DNA from 2 places in the Hymenobacter aquaticus genome. Region 1 is predicted to be linked to the other one. Evidence: riboswitches for the same ligand, from Rfam matches in the RefSeq annotation. Region 1 holds a riboswitch; the other holds the start of a gene.
The links. Region 1 has a riboswitch for S-adenosylmethionine ahead of metH (methionine synthase). Riboswitches for the same ligand answer to the same signal wherever they lie in the genome.
Positions count from the first base shown of each region.

Region 2: another riboswitch for S-adenosylmethionine. It lies ahead of E5K00_RS16135 (O-acetylhomoserine aminocarboxypropyltransferase/cysteine synthase family protein); the one in region 1 lies ahead of metH (methionine synthase).

Region 1 covers NZ_SRLC01000002.1:227,887-235,006, reverse strand. The annotation lists gene E5K00_RS13860 (carboxypeptidase-like regulatory domain-containing protein) at 1-494, shown strand, start outside; gene E5K00_RS13855 (response regulator) at 504-1,142, opposite strand; gene E5K00_RS13850 (tetratricopeptide repeat-containing sensor histidine kinase) at 1,191-3,215, opposite strand; gene E5K00_RS13845 (alkene reductase) at 3,493-4,611, opposite strand; SAM riboswitch class I at 4,903-5,012, shown strand; gene metH (methionine synthase) at 5,088-7,120, shown strand, end outside.
Region 2 covers NZ_SRLC01000002.1:810,732-817,851, forward strand. The annotation lists gene E5K00_RS16115 (S66 peptidase family protein) at 1-358, opposite strand, end outside; gene E5K00_RS16120 (alpha/beta hydrolase fold domain-containing protein) at 529-1,755, shown strand; gene E5K00_RS16125 (homoserine dehydrogenase) at 2,063-3,343, opposite strand; gene E5K00_RS16130 (homoserine O-acetyltransferase family protein) at 3,321-4,352, opposite strand; gene E5K00_RS16135 (O-acetylhomoserine aminocarboxypropyltransferase/cysteine synthase family protein) at 4,616-6,001, opposite strand; SAM riboswitch class I at 6,381-6,493, opposite strand; gene E5K00_RS16140 (LysM peptidoglycan-binding domain-containing protein) at 6,672-6,977, opposite strand.

The DNA.
Region 1 (7,120 bases):
AACAGCTGCTGCTGAACCTGGCCTTCTCCTCCGTCCGCTCGCCGCTGGCGCGCTTCGACCCCGCCGATGCGGCCGCGTGGCGCTATGCCTACACGCAACCCCGCTACGACCTGCGCTTCAGCCTGAAGAGCAGTGTGAGCCTGGCCGGAAAATGGGGCCAGGTCAGCCTGAGCGGGCAGTACCGGGCCGGGGCGCCGTTCACCCGCATCAGCGGGGGCCAGCCCGTGCCGGGCACCCCCGACTTCCAGCCCCTGTACCCGGCCCAGCCCAATGCCAGCTACCTGCCCAACTACTTCCGCCTGGATGTGTCGGCCAGCCGCAGCTTTGCGGCCCCCAGCGGCCGGGGTGCCACCATCGTCTACGTCGTGCTGAACAACGTCACCAACCAGCGCAACATCAGCCGCTATGTCTACTCGGCCGACTACAGCCAGCGGCAGGGCGAGACCCTGCTGCACCGCATGTTCTACCTGGGCCTCGTGCGCAACTGGCACTGATGCCTCCCCCTATACCAGCTCGCTCTTCACGGCCAGCTTGATGAGGGCAGCCGTGTTGTTGACCCCGAACTTCAGCAGGATATTGCGCCGGTGGGTATCGACGGTGAAAGGGCTCAGAAACAGCTTTTCCGAAATTTCCTGGTTGGTAAACCCATCGGCCAGCAGGCCCAGAATTTCCTTCTCGCGGCGCGTCAGGGCGGGTACCGCGGCGGCCGCGGCCGGCGGGGCGGGCTCGTGCAGCAGCGTGTTCTGCACTTCCTCGCTGAAAAAGCGCCGGTCGCCGCACACCGCCGCCAGGGCTTCGGCCAGCTCGGCGGGGCGGGCACTTTTCAGCAGGTAGCCCGACGCCCCGTTTTGCATCATGCGCACCACGAAGGCTTTTTCGTTGAAGGTGCTCAGGCCCAGCACCCGCACGTCGGGGTGCGCCGCTTTCAGCAGCCGGCACGCCTCGATGCCGCTCATGTCGGGCAGGTTGATGTCGAGCAGCACCACGTCGGGCAGGGGCTGCTGGGCGCAGAAGGCCAGGGCGGCGGCAGCCGTGGTTACGCAGCCGGCTACCCGTACCTGGGGCAGGGGTTCCAGCAGCACTTTCAGGCCGGCAATGACCATTTCATGATCTTCGACCAGCAATACCGTAATTGTTTTCATAGCGTAGTGGAGAGGGCGGAGAATGAGAGAGCAGATGCAGCCGAGCTGTCAGCCGGTTGCGTCGATGGGAAAGGTAATAAACACGGAGGTACCCTGGCCGGGAACTGCCTGAATTTCGCAGCCCCCGTTCAGGTACTCGACGCGGGCCCGAATGCCTTTGAGCCCCGCCCCTTCCGGGCAGGCGGCGCGGGGCAGGCCCTGGCCGTCGTCTTCCACGACCAGGTTGGCCTGGTCGTCCTGCCGGATGAACTGCACCAGTACTTCGGTCGCCCGGGCGTGCTTGATGACGTTGTTGACCAATTCCTGCACGATGCGGTACACGGCCAGCTCCACGGGCTGCGGCAGCGGCTTTTCCAGGCCCAGCAGCTGGCAGCGCACCTGCAGCTGCCGGGCCTGGTGCACCCGGTTGCAAAACTCCTGCAGGGCCACGGCCAGGCCGAACTGCAGCAACACTTCCGGCATGAGATTGTGCGCCACGCGGCGCAGCTCCGTCACCGAGCTGTCGAGGTGGTCGAGGGCGGTAGCAAACAGCCCATTGTTACGCGCCGATAAGCCCGCGTCGGTTTGTACGCTGAGCAAGTACAGCTTGATGGTGGAGAGCATGCCGCCCAGGCCATCGTGCAGGTCGCGGGCCAGGCGGCGGCGCTCCTCCTCCTGGCCCTGCAGCACGGCATTGGCCACCGAGAGGCGGTACTCGTTGCGCAAATCCAGCAGCTGCCGCTCCTGCAGCAGCTGGGCCTGCCGGGCCAGCAGCTGCCGGTTGCGCAGGTTGAGGTAGCCCAGCACGCCCGCGACCAGCACCGCCAGCAGCAGGCCCGAGCAGGCCAGCAGCAGCAGGTTTTTTCGGCTCAGCTCGGCGGCCTGAAACTGGCGCTGCCGGCGCAGGCTCACGATCTGCTGCTCTTTCTGCTGGGTACGATACTGGTTTTCCAGCACGTTGATCTGGCGCTGGGTTTCTTCCTCGGCCACGCTGTGGCTCAGCTGCTGGTACTGCTTGTAGTAGGCCAGCGCCTGGGCCGGGTGCCCCCGCCGCTCCTCGGTTTGGGCCAGCTGCTCCAGGGCCCGGGCCCGCGACGCGGGTGCCTGGAGCCGCTCGAAAATAGCCGCGCTCTGCCGAAAAAGCCGCTCTGCCTCGTCGTAGCGCCGCGTAGCCAGCCGCACCGTGCCCAGGCTGAGGTAGAGGTCGGCCAGGGCCGACAGTTCGTTGCGCTGCTGCACCAGGGCTATTGCCTGCCGCAAGTTGGTGGCCGCCGCCGGGTAGTTGTGCTGCGCCAAGTGGTAGTCGGCCGTGTTCTGGTAGTAGCTATACAGATAGGAAGAAGTGGCCATCTGAGGCAGCAGCACCCGGGCCTGCTCCAGATACTGCCGGGTTTCGGGGTAGTGCCGCAGCTGCAGCAAGATGCTGGCCGTAGCCAGGTAGCTGCTGAAGCGGGCCTCCAGATCGGGGCGGGCCGCGGCAATACGGGCGCTGAAAGTCGCGTAGCGCAGCGCCTTGTCCATCTGGTTCAGCTCAAAAAACTGCCCGGCCAGGTTGTGGTAGGTGGTCACCAGCAAATCACTGTCGCCGGCCTGCACCAGGTAGCGGGCGGCCCGTAGCAAAAAGCCGGTGGCCTGCTGGTAGTCGTTTTCCCGCGAGCAGATGTTGCTCAGATTGACGTACGTCGCCGCCAGGCTTTTCAGCGCGCGCCCCGACCGGGTAGTGCGGTACAGCTGCTGGTAGATGGCGCGGGCCTGGTGAAAGTGCCGCCGGGCCAGGGCATGCCGCCCGGCATAGTCGTACAGGTTGCCCAGCACCAGATGCGCGGCGGCTACGGTGGCCTTGTCGCCTGAGCGGTGCGCCAGGGCCAGACCCTGGCGCGCGTAGCTCCAGGCCTGCACCGTATCGGAAGTGACGTAGCGGGGCACCAGCGCGTAAGCCGCCTGGGCGCGGGTAGTATCGGCCGGGGCCGTGCGCACCAGCGTCTTTAGGCTGTCCAGGGCGCGGTGTTGGGCCTCCGCCCGAAGCGGTGCTCCCAGCCAGCCCAGCAGCAGCAGACCCAGGGCGGAGGCGAGCATGGTAAGCCAGTTGTGCATACACGGCAAGCAGCGCCCCGTCCGTACCGAGCCGCGAAGCCGTCACGCCCGAGGGTGCCCGCTCCCGGCCCACGGCCCGAATACCGCGGGATACGGAGAGGCCTCGTTTGGATAATGGTACGAAGGTAAAGGAATGTATAATACTATATTTATTTATAAGGTACTTAATTTATCCTATACATCCTTGCGCCAGCCTGTTCCGGCCCGCTAGCTGCCAACGAAAAAGCCCCGCCGCAGAGAGTCTGCGGCGGGGCTTTGCACCTTTGTTTTTCGGCCCCTATTGCTTGGCTGCCACGGGTGCTTCCTCCAGGCTGGGGTAGTCAATGTAGCCTTTGTCGCCGCCGCTGTAGAACGTGGCCTGATCGGGCATGTTCAGGGCCGTACCCTGCTCGAAGCGTTCCACCAGGTCGGGGTTGGCAATGAAGGGCACGCCGAAGGCAATCAGGTCGGCTTCGTTGTTGGCCAGGGCGGCTTCAGCCGTTTCCTGGGTGTAGCCGCCGTTGAGAATAAACGGGCCGGTGAAGACCTTGCGCAGCTCGGCGGCGACGGCCGGCACGCCGGGCGCGGCGGCCATGGGGTGGCCGGGCAGGGCCTCAATGACGTGCAGGTACGCCAGCCCCAGAGCATTGAGCTGCTCGGCCACGTAGCGGAACGTCCGCACGCGGTCCGAGTCGGTGATGCCGCCCATTGCGCCGGTGGGGGCCAGGCGGATACCCACCCGGTCGGCCCCGAACACGTCGGCGGCGGCTTGCACTACTTCGAGGGCAAACCGGGCGCGGTTTTCTACGCTGCCGCCGTACTCGTCGGTGCGCTGGTTGGTGCCATCCTGAATAAACTGGTCGACCAGGTAGCCATTAGCGCCGTGGATTTCAACGCCGTCGAAGCCGGCTTCCTTGGCGTTGGCGGCAGCCTGACGGAAGTCTTCCACAATGGCCTTCACCTCGGCCGTTTCCAGGGCCCGGGGCGTCGGAATTTCCTGCATGCCATTGGTGGTATACGCCTGCACGCCCGTAGGCTGCACCGCCGACGGAGCCACCGGCAGCTCGCCGTTGTGGAAGTCGGGGTGGGAAATGCGGCCCACGTGCCAGAGCTGAATGAAGATGCGGCCCCCGGCGGCGTGCACCGCGTCGGTTACCTTGCGCCAGCCCGCTACCTGGGCCGCGGAGTAGATGCCGGGCGTGAAAACGTAGCCCACGCCCTGGGGCGACACCTGGGCGCCTTCGGTGATAATCAGGCCCGCCGAGGCGCGCTGCTCGTAGTATGTCACCGTCGAGTCGGTGGGTACGTTGCCGTCGTTGTTGGCCCGGCTGCGGGTCATGGGGGCCATTACCAGCCGGTTGGGCAGCGAAACGGCGCCCATCTGGAAGGGCGAAAAGAGGTTGGAAGCTTGGCTCATGATTGAGAATAATGAAGCAAAATGGAAAGCCGGCGCCGTGGCCGGCCGGATGTTGCTTCCCAACCAATGTACCTACATAAAAGTTTTACCCGACCGGCGGCGGCGCAGCGGGCCGCCGGTTGAACGTAAGCCGCCCGAATATTGCTAAAACAGCATTTAAGCGCCGTTTTCGCCCGCAAACAGTCAAGCAAATTGGAATAATTACCATCTTTTCTTCAAAACATAATATATTCCACCGGCAAGTACCGCCAGAATTGGATTCCGGATTTCCGCGCTGTATATTCGCTGTGTTACTTATCCAGAAAGACCGAGGGACTGGGCCCGACGACGTCTTAGCAACCTGAAATAAAACAAGGTGCTAACTCCCATTCCGAGGCTACGGCTCAGGAAGAAGATAAGTACGGCACGCGACTTTCCCGCGCGGCTCTTTCTGGATAAGGCAGTGTTTAGCCCCGTATTTCCCCAGAAGAGCCGATATGCAACCGACCACGCTTCGCCGCCCCGACTCCCCGCTTTACGACATTCTGCAGCAGCGCATCCTCGTGCTCGATGGTGCTATGGGCACCATGATTCAGCGCCACACGCTGGAGGAAGCCGACTTCCGCGGCACCCGCTTTGCCGACCACCCCAAGCCCCTGCGCGGCAACAACGACCTGCTCAGCCTGACCCGCCCCGACATCATCCGGGGCATTCACGCCGACTACTTCGCCGCCGGGGCCGACATGGTGGAAACCAACACGTTCAGCGGCACCACCATTGCCCAGGCCGACTACGGGCTGGAACACGTGGTCTACGAGCTTAATTACGAGTCGGCGCGCATTGCCCGGGAAGTCGCCGACGAGTTTACGGCCCGCAACCCCAGCAAGCCCCGCTTCGTGGCTGGCGCCATCGGGCCCACCAACCGCACCGCCTCGTTGTCGCCCGACGTGAACCGGCCCGGCTTCCGCGCCGTGACCTTCGATGAGCTGGCCACGGCCTACCTGGAGCAGGTGCGCGGGCTGGTGGAAGGCGGCTCCGACACGCTGCTCATCGAAACCATCTTCGATACGCTCAACGCCAAGGCGGCCCTGTTTGCGGTGCAGAAGTTCTTCGACGAGGGCGGCAAAGTGGTACCGGTCATGATTTCGGGCACCATCACCGACGCCTCGGGCCGCACGCTGAGCGGGCAGACGGTGGAGGCGTTCTGGAACTCCATCAGTCACCTGCCTTTGCTGAGCGTGGGCCTGAACTGCGCGTTGGGGGCCGACCAGCTCAAGATTTACATCAAGGAGCTGAGCCGCCTGGCCGACGTGCACATTTCGGCCTACCCCAACGCGGGCCTGCCCAATGCTTTCGGCGGCTACGACGAGTCGGCCCAGGAATTCGCGGCCATCGTCGAAAACTACCTTAAGGACGGCATCGTCACGGTGGCCGGCGGCTGCTGCGGCACCACGCCCCAGCACATTGCCGAGCTGGCCAAGCTGGCCGAGAAATACCAGCCCCGTCAGTTGCCCACGGTGCCCCGGGCCACCCGCCTGGCCGGCCTGGAGCCCTTCGGCATCTACCCCGATTCGCTGTTTGTCAACGTCGGGGAGCGGTGCAACGTGACCGGCTCCCGGGCCTTTGCCCGCCTGATTCGCACGGGGGCCTACGAGCAGGCCCTGCAAGTGGCGCGCGACCAGGTGGAAGGCGGGGCCCAGGTGCTCGACGTGAACATGGACGAAGGCATGCTCGACTCGGAGCAGGCCATGACGACGTTTCTAAACCTGATTGCCTCGGAGCCCGACATTTCCCGGGTGCCCATCATGATTGACTCCTCGAAGTGGAGCGTGCTGGAAGCGGGCCTCAAGTGCGTGCAGGGCAAGAGCATCGTCAACTCGATTTCGCTCAAGGAAGGCGAGGAAGTATTCCGGGAGCGGGCCCGCACCGTGCGCGCCTACGGGGCCGCCATGGTGGTCATGGCCTTCGACGAAAACGGCCAGGCCGACTCCTTCGAGAAGCGCGTCGAAATCTGCCGGCGCAGCTACGATATTCTGGTGAACGAAGTCGGTTTCCCGGCCCAGGACATCATTTTCGACCCCAACATCCTGACCGTGGGCACCGGCATGGAGGAGCACCGCAACTACGCGCTGGACTTCATTGAGGCCGTGCGGTGGATTAAACAGAACCTGCCCGGCGCCCTGACCAGCGGCGGCGTGTCGAACATCAGCTTCTCGTTCCGCGGCAACGACGTGGTGCGCGAGGCCATGCACTCGGCCTTCCTCTACCACGCCATCCGGGCCGGCCTGGATATGGGCATCGTGAACCCCGGGCAGCTGGGCGTCTACGACGAAATTCCCAAGGACCTTTTGGAGCTGGTGGAGGACGTGCTGCTCAACCGCCGCCCCGACGCCACCGAGCGGCTGGTGGACTTTGCCGACACCGTCAAGCAAAAAGACAAGGCCGAAGTAGTGGCCGACGCTTGGCGCAGCCTACCGGTAGCCGAGCGGCTGCAACATGCTTTAGTGAAAGGTATTACCGAGTTTATCGA
Region 2 (7,120 bases), 580 kb from region 1:
GCAGGTGGCAGTTCAGGGTGGTAATGTCGCTGAAGCCGGCTACCCACTTGGGGTGCTGGGCAAAGCCCGAAAAGTCAAGCTGGTCGATGATGCGGGTGGTGCCGTAGCCGCCCCGGGCGCAGAGAATGGCCCGGATGTCGGGCGCGTCGAGCTGCTGCTGCAAGTCGCGGCGGCGCAGCTCGTCGGAGCCGGCAAACTGGTGGTGCGCGGCCGTAATGGACTCGCCCAGCACGACGCGCAGGCCCCAGCGGGTCAGGATGTCGACCGCCGGCGCCATTTCTTCGGCCGTTACCTTGCGGGCGGTGCCGACCAGGGCGACCTGGTCGCCGGGGCGGAGCGGGGGAGGGGAGATGGGCATGGTGCAGAAGCCAAAAGGAGGCGGTAAACCTACGCAACCCAGCCCACTGACCCAAGCCGCCCGGGCGGTGAATCGGCTGGCTGGCAGAAAACCCTTCAGAAACAGTAGTTTATCAGGTAACCTTGCTTTCCTGGCCTACGTCTTTGTATTTCGCCTCTTCATTCCGAATCATGAAAAAACTTCTCCTCTTCCTGCTGCTGCTCGGGCTGGCCGGGCCCGCCGCCCGCGCCCAGGCCCAGATTGACACCACCCGGGGCCGCTACTACCAGCCCATTTTCCCGAACATCACCACCCGCGCCAACGTCGTGTTTGGCTCGGCCGTAACCTACGCGGGCAGCACCCAGACGCTGACCATGAACATCTACGAGCCCACCGGCGACACCGTGCGCCGCCGGCCCCTGCTGGTGTTTGCCCACGGCGGCGGCTTCGTGTCGGGCTCCAAAACCGACCAGGACGTAACCGAGCTGTGCCAGCGCTACGCCCGCCTGGGCTACGTCACGGCCAGCATTGACTACCGACTTTTGTTCTTTCCCTTCGACACGGTCAACATTGCCAAGGCCTCGGTGCGGGCCACCCAGGACATGCGGGCGGCGGTGCGCTTTTTCCGCCAGGACGCGGCTACCAGCAAAACCTACCGGATTCACCCCGGCTATATTTTCGCGGCCGGCAGCTCGGCCGGGGCGTTTATGGCCCTGCAGTTGGCCTACCTCAACAAAACCACTGAGGTGCCCGAGTACATCGGCATTGGCCAGTTTGGCGGGCTGGAAGGCAACAGCGGCAACCCCGGCTACTCCAGCGTCGTGCGCGGCGTCGTGAACCTGTGCGGCGCCCTGGGCCGCCCCAACTGGATTGAGCCCGGCGACGTGCCCTTCGTGAGCATGCACGGCACCGCCGACGGTACCGTGCCCTACGGCAAGGGCAGCGTGGGCAGCGGCCTGCCGCCCCAGGTGGTGTACGGCAGCGGCGCCCTGAAGCCCCGGGCCGACGCGGTGAACGTACCGAACCCGCTGTATACCTTCAAAAATGCCGGCCACGTGCCCTACAGCGGCACCAGCGCCCGCGCCCTGGCCTACATGGATACCACCTTCCGCTACGTGCGCGACTTTCTGCGGCCGGTGCTGCGCCAGCCCGGCACCGTGACGGGCACGCGCCCTCAGGCCCCGGTGGCCGCCCTGCAACTCTACCCCTTGCCCGCTGCCGAAGCCGTGAAGCTGACGGCCGCCACCGGCACCGTTTTTCAGCCCCACACGCTGGAGCTGCTCGACGCTACGGGCCGCGTAGTACGCCGCTTCCGCTGGGAGCAGCCCGAGCAGCTGCTCCGGCGCGAAGCTCTAAAGCCCGGCATCTACCTGTTGCGGGGCGCGGGTATAGCTACCCAGCGGGTTCTGTTTGAGTAAGTAGATTGACTGAGCTCCTGAGTCAAACGCCTCCTGCTGTATTGGTAGGAGGCGTTTTATGTATAGAAGCTGTTTAGAAAGCAAAAAAGAACGTCATGCAGAGGCGCAGCCGAAGCATCTCGCGTGCAATGGTAATCATATACCATTGCACGCGAGATGCTTCGCTACGCTCTGCATGACGTTCTTTTTTGCTTCAGTAAGCAAGGGGGGCGCAACATATGCTGGCGCAAAAATAATTGCGCCAGCATATGTTGCGCCCCCTGTGGGCCGCTAGCGTTCAGCCATGAAGCGGCAAAGGGCCGTGTCTCTATACCGCGCTGGCAGCTTCCAGCACTTCCGTCGCGTGAGTGGCGGGCCGCACGTTGCCGGTGCGGGCAATGAAGGCCCCGGCCGTGCGCAGCCGGTCCCGGTGCTGAATCAGGGCGTCGAGGGGCACGAAGCCCACGATGTAGCCGTCCTCGTCGGCCTCCTCGGTGATGTCGGTGAAGCCCAGCTGGTCGAGCAGCAACTCGTCGTCGGTGCGCAGGTAGATTTCGATTTCCAGGTCGGTGGTGTAAGTCAGCTCGGGTTGGGCCAGCTTGGCATAGGCGTAGCGCTGGTTGGCCCGCAGCGCGGCCAGGTCGGCCAGCACGGCCGAGCCGGTGGGATGCCCGCCCGCCCCGCGGCCCCGCAGAAACTGCGGGCCGGCAAACTCCGCCTCAATCACCACCCCGTTGAACTCGTCGTCGACGGCATACAGCGGCGAAGTCGGGTCTACGAGTTGGGGCGTCACGAGCACCGTGAGCTGCTGGTCGGGCAGCAGGTAGAGGCCGGCCACCACCTTGATTTTCTGGCCCGCCACGGCCGCGTAGGCAATGTCGGTGGCACTCACGTTTTCGATGCCCAGGTTCAGCACCTGCTCGGGCTGCAACAAGGCGCCGTAGGCGTGGGCGGCCAGAATCACGGCTTTGGAGCGAGGGTCGAAGGCGGCCATGTCCAGCGTGGGGTCGGTTTCGGCAAAGCCTTGCTGCTGGGCTTCCACCAGGGCCACGGCGTACTCCGAGGCGTCCTGGCCCATGCGCGTCAGCACGTAGTTCGACGAGCCGTTGACAATGCCGCTCACGCTGCGCAATGGCTCCTGCCCGAAATAGGCATCCAGCGTCCGGATAACCGGAATGCTGCCGCACACGGCGGCTTCGTAGAGGAGCGTGCCACCAAACTCCCGCTCCAGGGCAATCAGCTCGGGCAGGTGCTGGGCCACCATGGCCTTGTTGGCCGTTACCACGCGCCGACCCTGCCGCAGCGCGGTGCTCACCAGCCGGAAAGCTTCCCGGGCATCATCAATCACCTCGACCAGCACGTCCAGCTCGGGGTCGTGCAGCAGCTCGTCGGCCTGAAAGCTGAAGGCCTCGACCGGCAGGGAGCGGGGCTTGCCGGGGTTCTTGACGGCAATGCGGCGGATTTCGGCCCCAAAGCCGGGCCGCTGCCGCAGAATATCGTAGAGGCCCTGCCCCACGCAGCCGAAGCCGATGAGGCCCACGCGCAGGGGCGCGGCCAACGAAGCCGCCAGGGCCGATACAGCGAGGTTAGTGGACGAGAGTCGGGACATAAAACTGTTCTAAAAGCTGGGTGATTTGGCCGGTTTCAATCAGGAAACCGTCGTGGCCGAACTGCGAATCCATTTCAGCATAAGCCGCGCCCGGAATGTGGCGGGCCAGCAACTGCTGCTCACTGGGCGGAAACAGCACGTCGGAGCTGATGCTGATGACCAGCGTGCGGGCCCGGATCTGGCGTAGCGCGGTGGCTACGTCGCCCCGGCCCCGGCCCACGTGGTGCGTGTCCATCGTGCGCGACAGGGCCACGTAGCTGTAGGCGTTGAAGCGGGCCACAAGCTTGTCGCCCTGGTGCTGCTGGTAGGAGCTGGCCCGAAAGGCGTCGAGGCGCTCCGGGTCGGGCTCGGCCTGGGTGCGGCCGTAGGCCTCGTAGCTGCGGTAGCTGAGCAGGGCCGTGGCCCGGGCCGCCTTCAGGCCCCGCTGCCCGCCGGTGGGCGTGCCTTCGTGGTAGGTAGCATCGGCAAAAACGGCCAGGCGCTGGGCCTCGTTGAAGGCAATGCCCCAGGGCGAGTGTTGGGCGTTGGTCGCCAGCACCACTAGATGCGCAAACACCCCGGGTTGCTGAATGGCCCATTCCAGCGCCTGCTGCCCGCCCAAAGAGCCCCCAATCAGAGTATGAATCCGGGTCAGGCCCAGCTCCTGGCGCAGGGCCTCGTGGGCCGCCACCAGGTCCCGAATCGTGACCAGCGGAAACTGCTGATACAGCGGCTCCGCGGCGTTGCCGGTCGGAGTCAGCGGGCCGGTGCTGCCGTAGCACGAGCCCAGCACGTTGGCGCACACGATAAACCAGTCGGCCGGGTCGAAATAGTCGCCGGCCCCGAACAGGCCGGGCCACCAGCCCAGCACGTCGGCATTAGCCGTGAGGGCGTGGCACACCCACACCACGTTGTCGCGGGCGGCGTTCAGGGTGCCAAACGTCTGGTAGGCAATCTGCACCGGGGCCAGCGTCGCGCCGCTTTCCAGCACGAGTCCCGCCGACAGGTTCAACAGCCGTAAGTCAGTCATTGCAGTAGGTAGTTTGCGGCTGCCAGCCCGGCAAGGGGCGGCAGGCGTTGAGTTCAGTACAATAGCACGCGGGCTGAACCGGTCGGGCCGCTCTCATCAGTCCCACCCAATGAAGAACGTGCGGACCGGGGCCGGCTCAGCCCGGGCTATTGCGGAATGGTCAGGATGATTCCTCTCTCACAACTCCTCATCCTGCCACCCATTGCGCTGCCGTAGCTGGAGTGGGCCGGCACTCTCGCTGCCGGCCCTGTCTCCTCTCTACTTTAGACCTCCAGCGGGGCAGCGTGTTCTACTTCGGGCTGCACCACGGTGTCCTCGTCGTCATCGGAGGTCGTGGGAGCCGCGTTGCGCACGGCGTCGAAGGCCTGGGCCAGATCCGCGCGGATATCGTCGAAATGTTCAATGCCAACCGACAGGCGCAAGGAGGTGGGCGTCACGCCGGCGGCGCGCTGCTCTTCCTCGGAAAGCTGCTGGTGGGTAGTGGCCGAGGGCTGAATAATCAGCGTCTTGGCGTCGCCCACGTTGGCCAAATGGCTTACCAGCTTCAGGTTGTCGATAAACTGGGTGGCCGTTTCCTTGCTGCCCTTGATGCTGAAAGTCAGCACGCCGCCGTAGCCGCGCTTGAGGTATTTCTGGGCCAGGGCGTGGTAGGGGCTGCTCTTCAGGCCCGGATAATTCACACTTTCTACCTGCGGGTGCTGCTCCAGCCAGGTCGCAATGCGCAGGGCGTTTTCCACGGTGCGGTCGACGCGCAAACTCAGGGTTTCGAGGCCGATGAGCAGCTGCCAGGAGTTGAAGGGGCTGATGGCCGGGCCGAAGTCGCGCAGGCCTTCCACCCGGGCCCGAATGATAAAGGCAATGTTGCCAAACGGCCCGTTCTTGCCGAATACGTCGTTGAATACCAGGCCGTGGTAGCCTTCCGAGGGCTCGGTGAACTGCGGAAACTTGCCGTTGCCGAAGTCGTACTTGCCGCCGTCCACAATCACGCCGCCGATGCTGGTGCCGTGCCCGCCAATCCACTTCGTGGCCGACTCCACCACGATGTGGGCGCCGTGCTCCAGGGGCCGGAACAGGTAGCCGCCCGCCCCGAAGGTATTGTCCACAATCAGCGGCAAATCGTGCTTGTCGGCAATGGCGGCAATCCGCTCGAAGTCCGGAATGCTGAAGCTGGGGTTGCCGATGGTTTCGAGGTAGATGGCCTTGGTGTTTTCGTCAATCAGGGCCTCAAAGCTGGCCGGGTTGTCGCCGTCGGCAAAGCGCACCTCGATGCCCAGGCGCTTGAAGGCCACTTTAAACTGGTTGTAAGTGCCCCCGTAGAGGTGGGAGCTGCTCACGAAATTGTCGCCGGCCTGCAGAATGTTGTTCAGAGCAATGAACTGCGCCGCCTGCCCCGAGCCCGTGGCGAGGGCGGCCACGCCGCCTTCCAGGGCCGCCACGCGCTGCTCAAACACGTCGGTGGTGGGGTTCATCAGCCGGGTGTAGATGTTGCCAAATTCCTTCAGGGCAAACAGGTTGGCCCCGTGTTCGGCGTTCTTGAACACGTAGGAAGTGGTCTGGTACAGCGGCACGGCGCGGGCACCGGTAACGGGGTCGGGCTGCTGGCCGGCGTGGAGTTGCAGGGTCTCGAATTGCAGGGCTTGCGTAGACATGATGAGGCTGGTTTAGGAAATTCCGGGGAATTAAGTTTCAGGTAATCAGTAGCTTGGGCGCCAAACGGCGGCTGCCGCAAGTGCTTCCGGGCCCTGACGAGGGCGACGGCGAAGCGTAGGCCAAACCCTGCGACGAGACGCACCACGGGTGGCTTCGAACGGCGGGGAGGCAGGAAAAAAGGAGGGAGGGGGAGAAGCTAGGCGCTCAGCGGCCGGCTAGCAACAGCAACAACACGGGGTGCAACAGCACAGGCGCATTCGGCCGGCCGGCACAGCGGCGACGAAAGCACGAAAACCCATCGGCAGTTCAGCGGGCCCGGGGGCGGCGGAAGCGGATGGGGCAAAAAAGAAGGATGCGGGGGCGTTTTCCATGGTACTCGACTTATAGCTCCCGCCGGCCTTACGCCTTGCGGGCAGGAATTGGCACCTTTCATCAGATGAAGGTTGCCAGCGGGTCAGGGAGCCTGTTCTCTCGCCGCTTCTGTATAAATTCTTTCAAACTGTCCCATCGTTCTGGGAGAGTACCGGGTTGGTGACTGCAAATGTACAGCTGGAATTGAAAAGACCAAATCCCGCAAAAAGTTTTTTTATTCTTGCCAAAAATCAAGACCAGAAAAAACGCCGCCCGAAGCTCGGGCGGCGTTTCCAACCTTTTTCTGCAAAAAAGGACCTAAAGGGTAGGGAGCGTCAGCTGCTGGCCCACTTCGATATGGTCGGGGTTCGCGCCGATAATGGCTTTGTTGGCTTCGTATATCTGGTGCCACTTGGAGGCGTCGCCGTAGTGGTGCTTGGCAATCTTGGAAAGCGAGTCGCCGCTGACAACCGTATAAGAGTCGCCTTTTGCGGCGGCGGGTTGCGTGGTGGCCGCGCCGGGGGCGGCATTGCCGAAGAAGTCCGTGCCGCCGGTTTGGGGCTTGGCAGCGGGTTGAACAGGTTTTTCTTCGCCTTTATTGCTGAGGAAATCAAACAGTCCCATGAGTGTGTGTTGGTTAGAGTGAGGAGGAGATGGTGCCGGATGTGCCTGAAGGCCACGGCATCAGAGCATCTTACGCCCTTGTTTTAAATTGGTTGTACTGGCATCAGGCCCAGCCGTTGGCAGCTTAACCCTTTCGCCTTTGC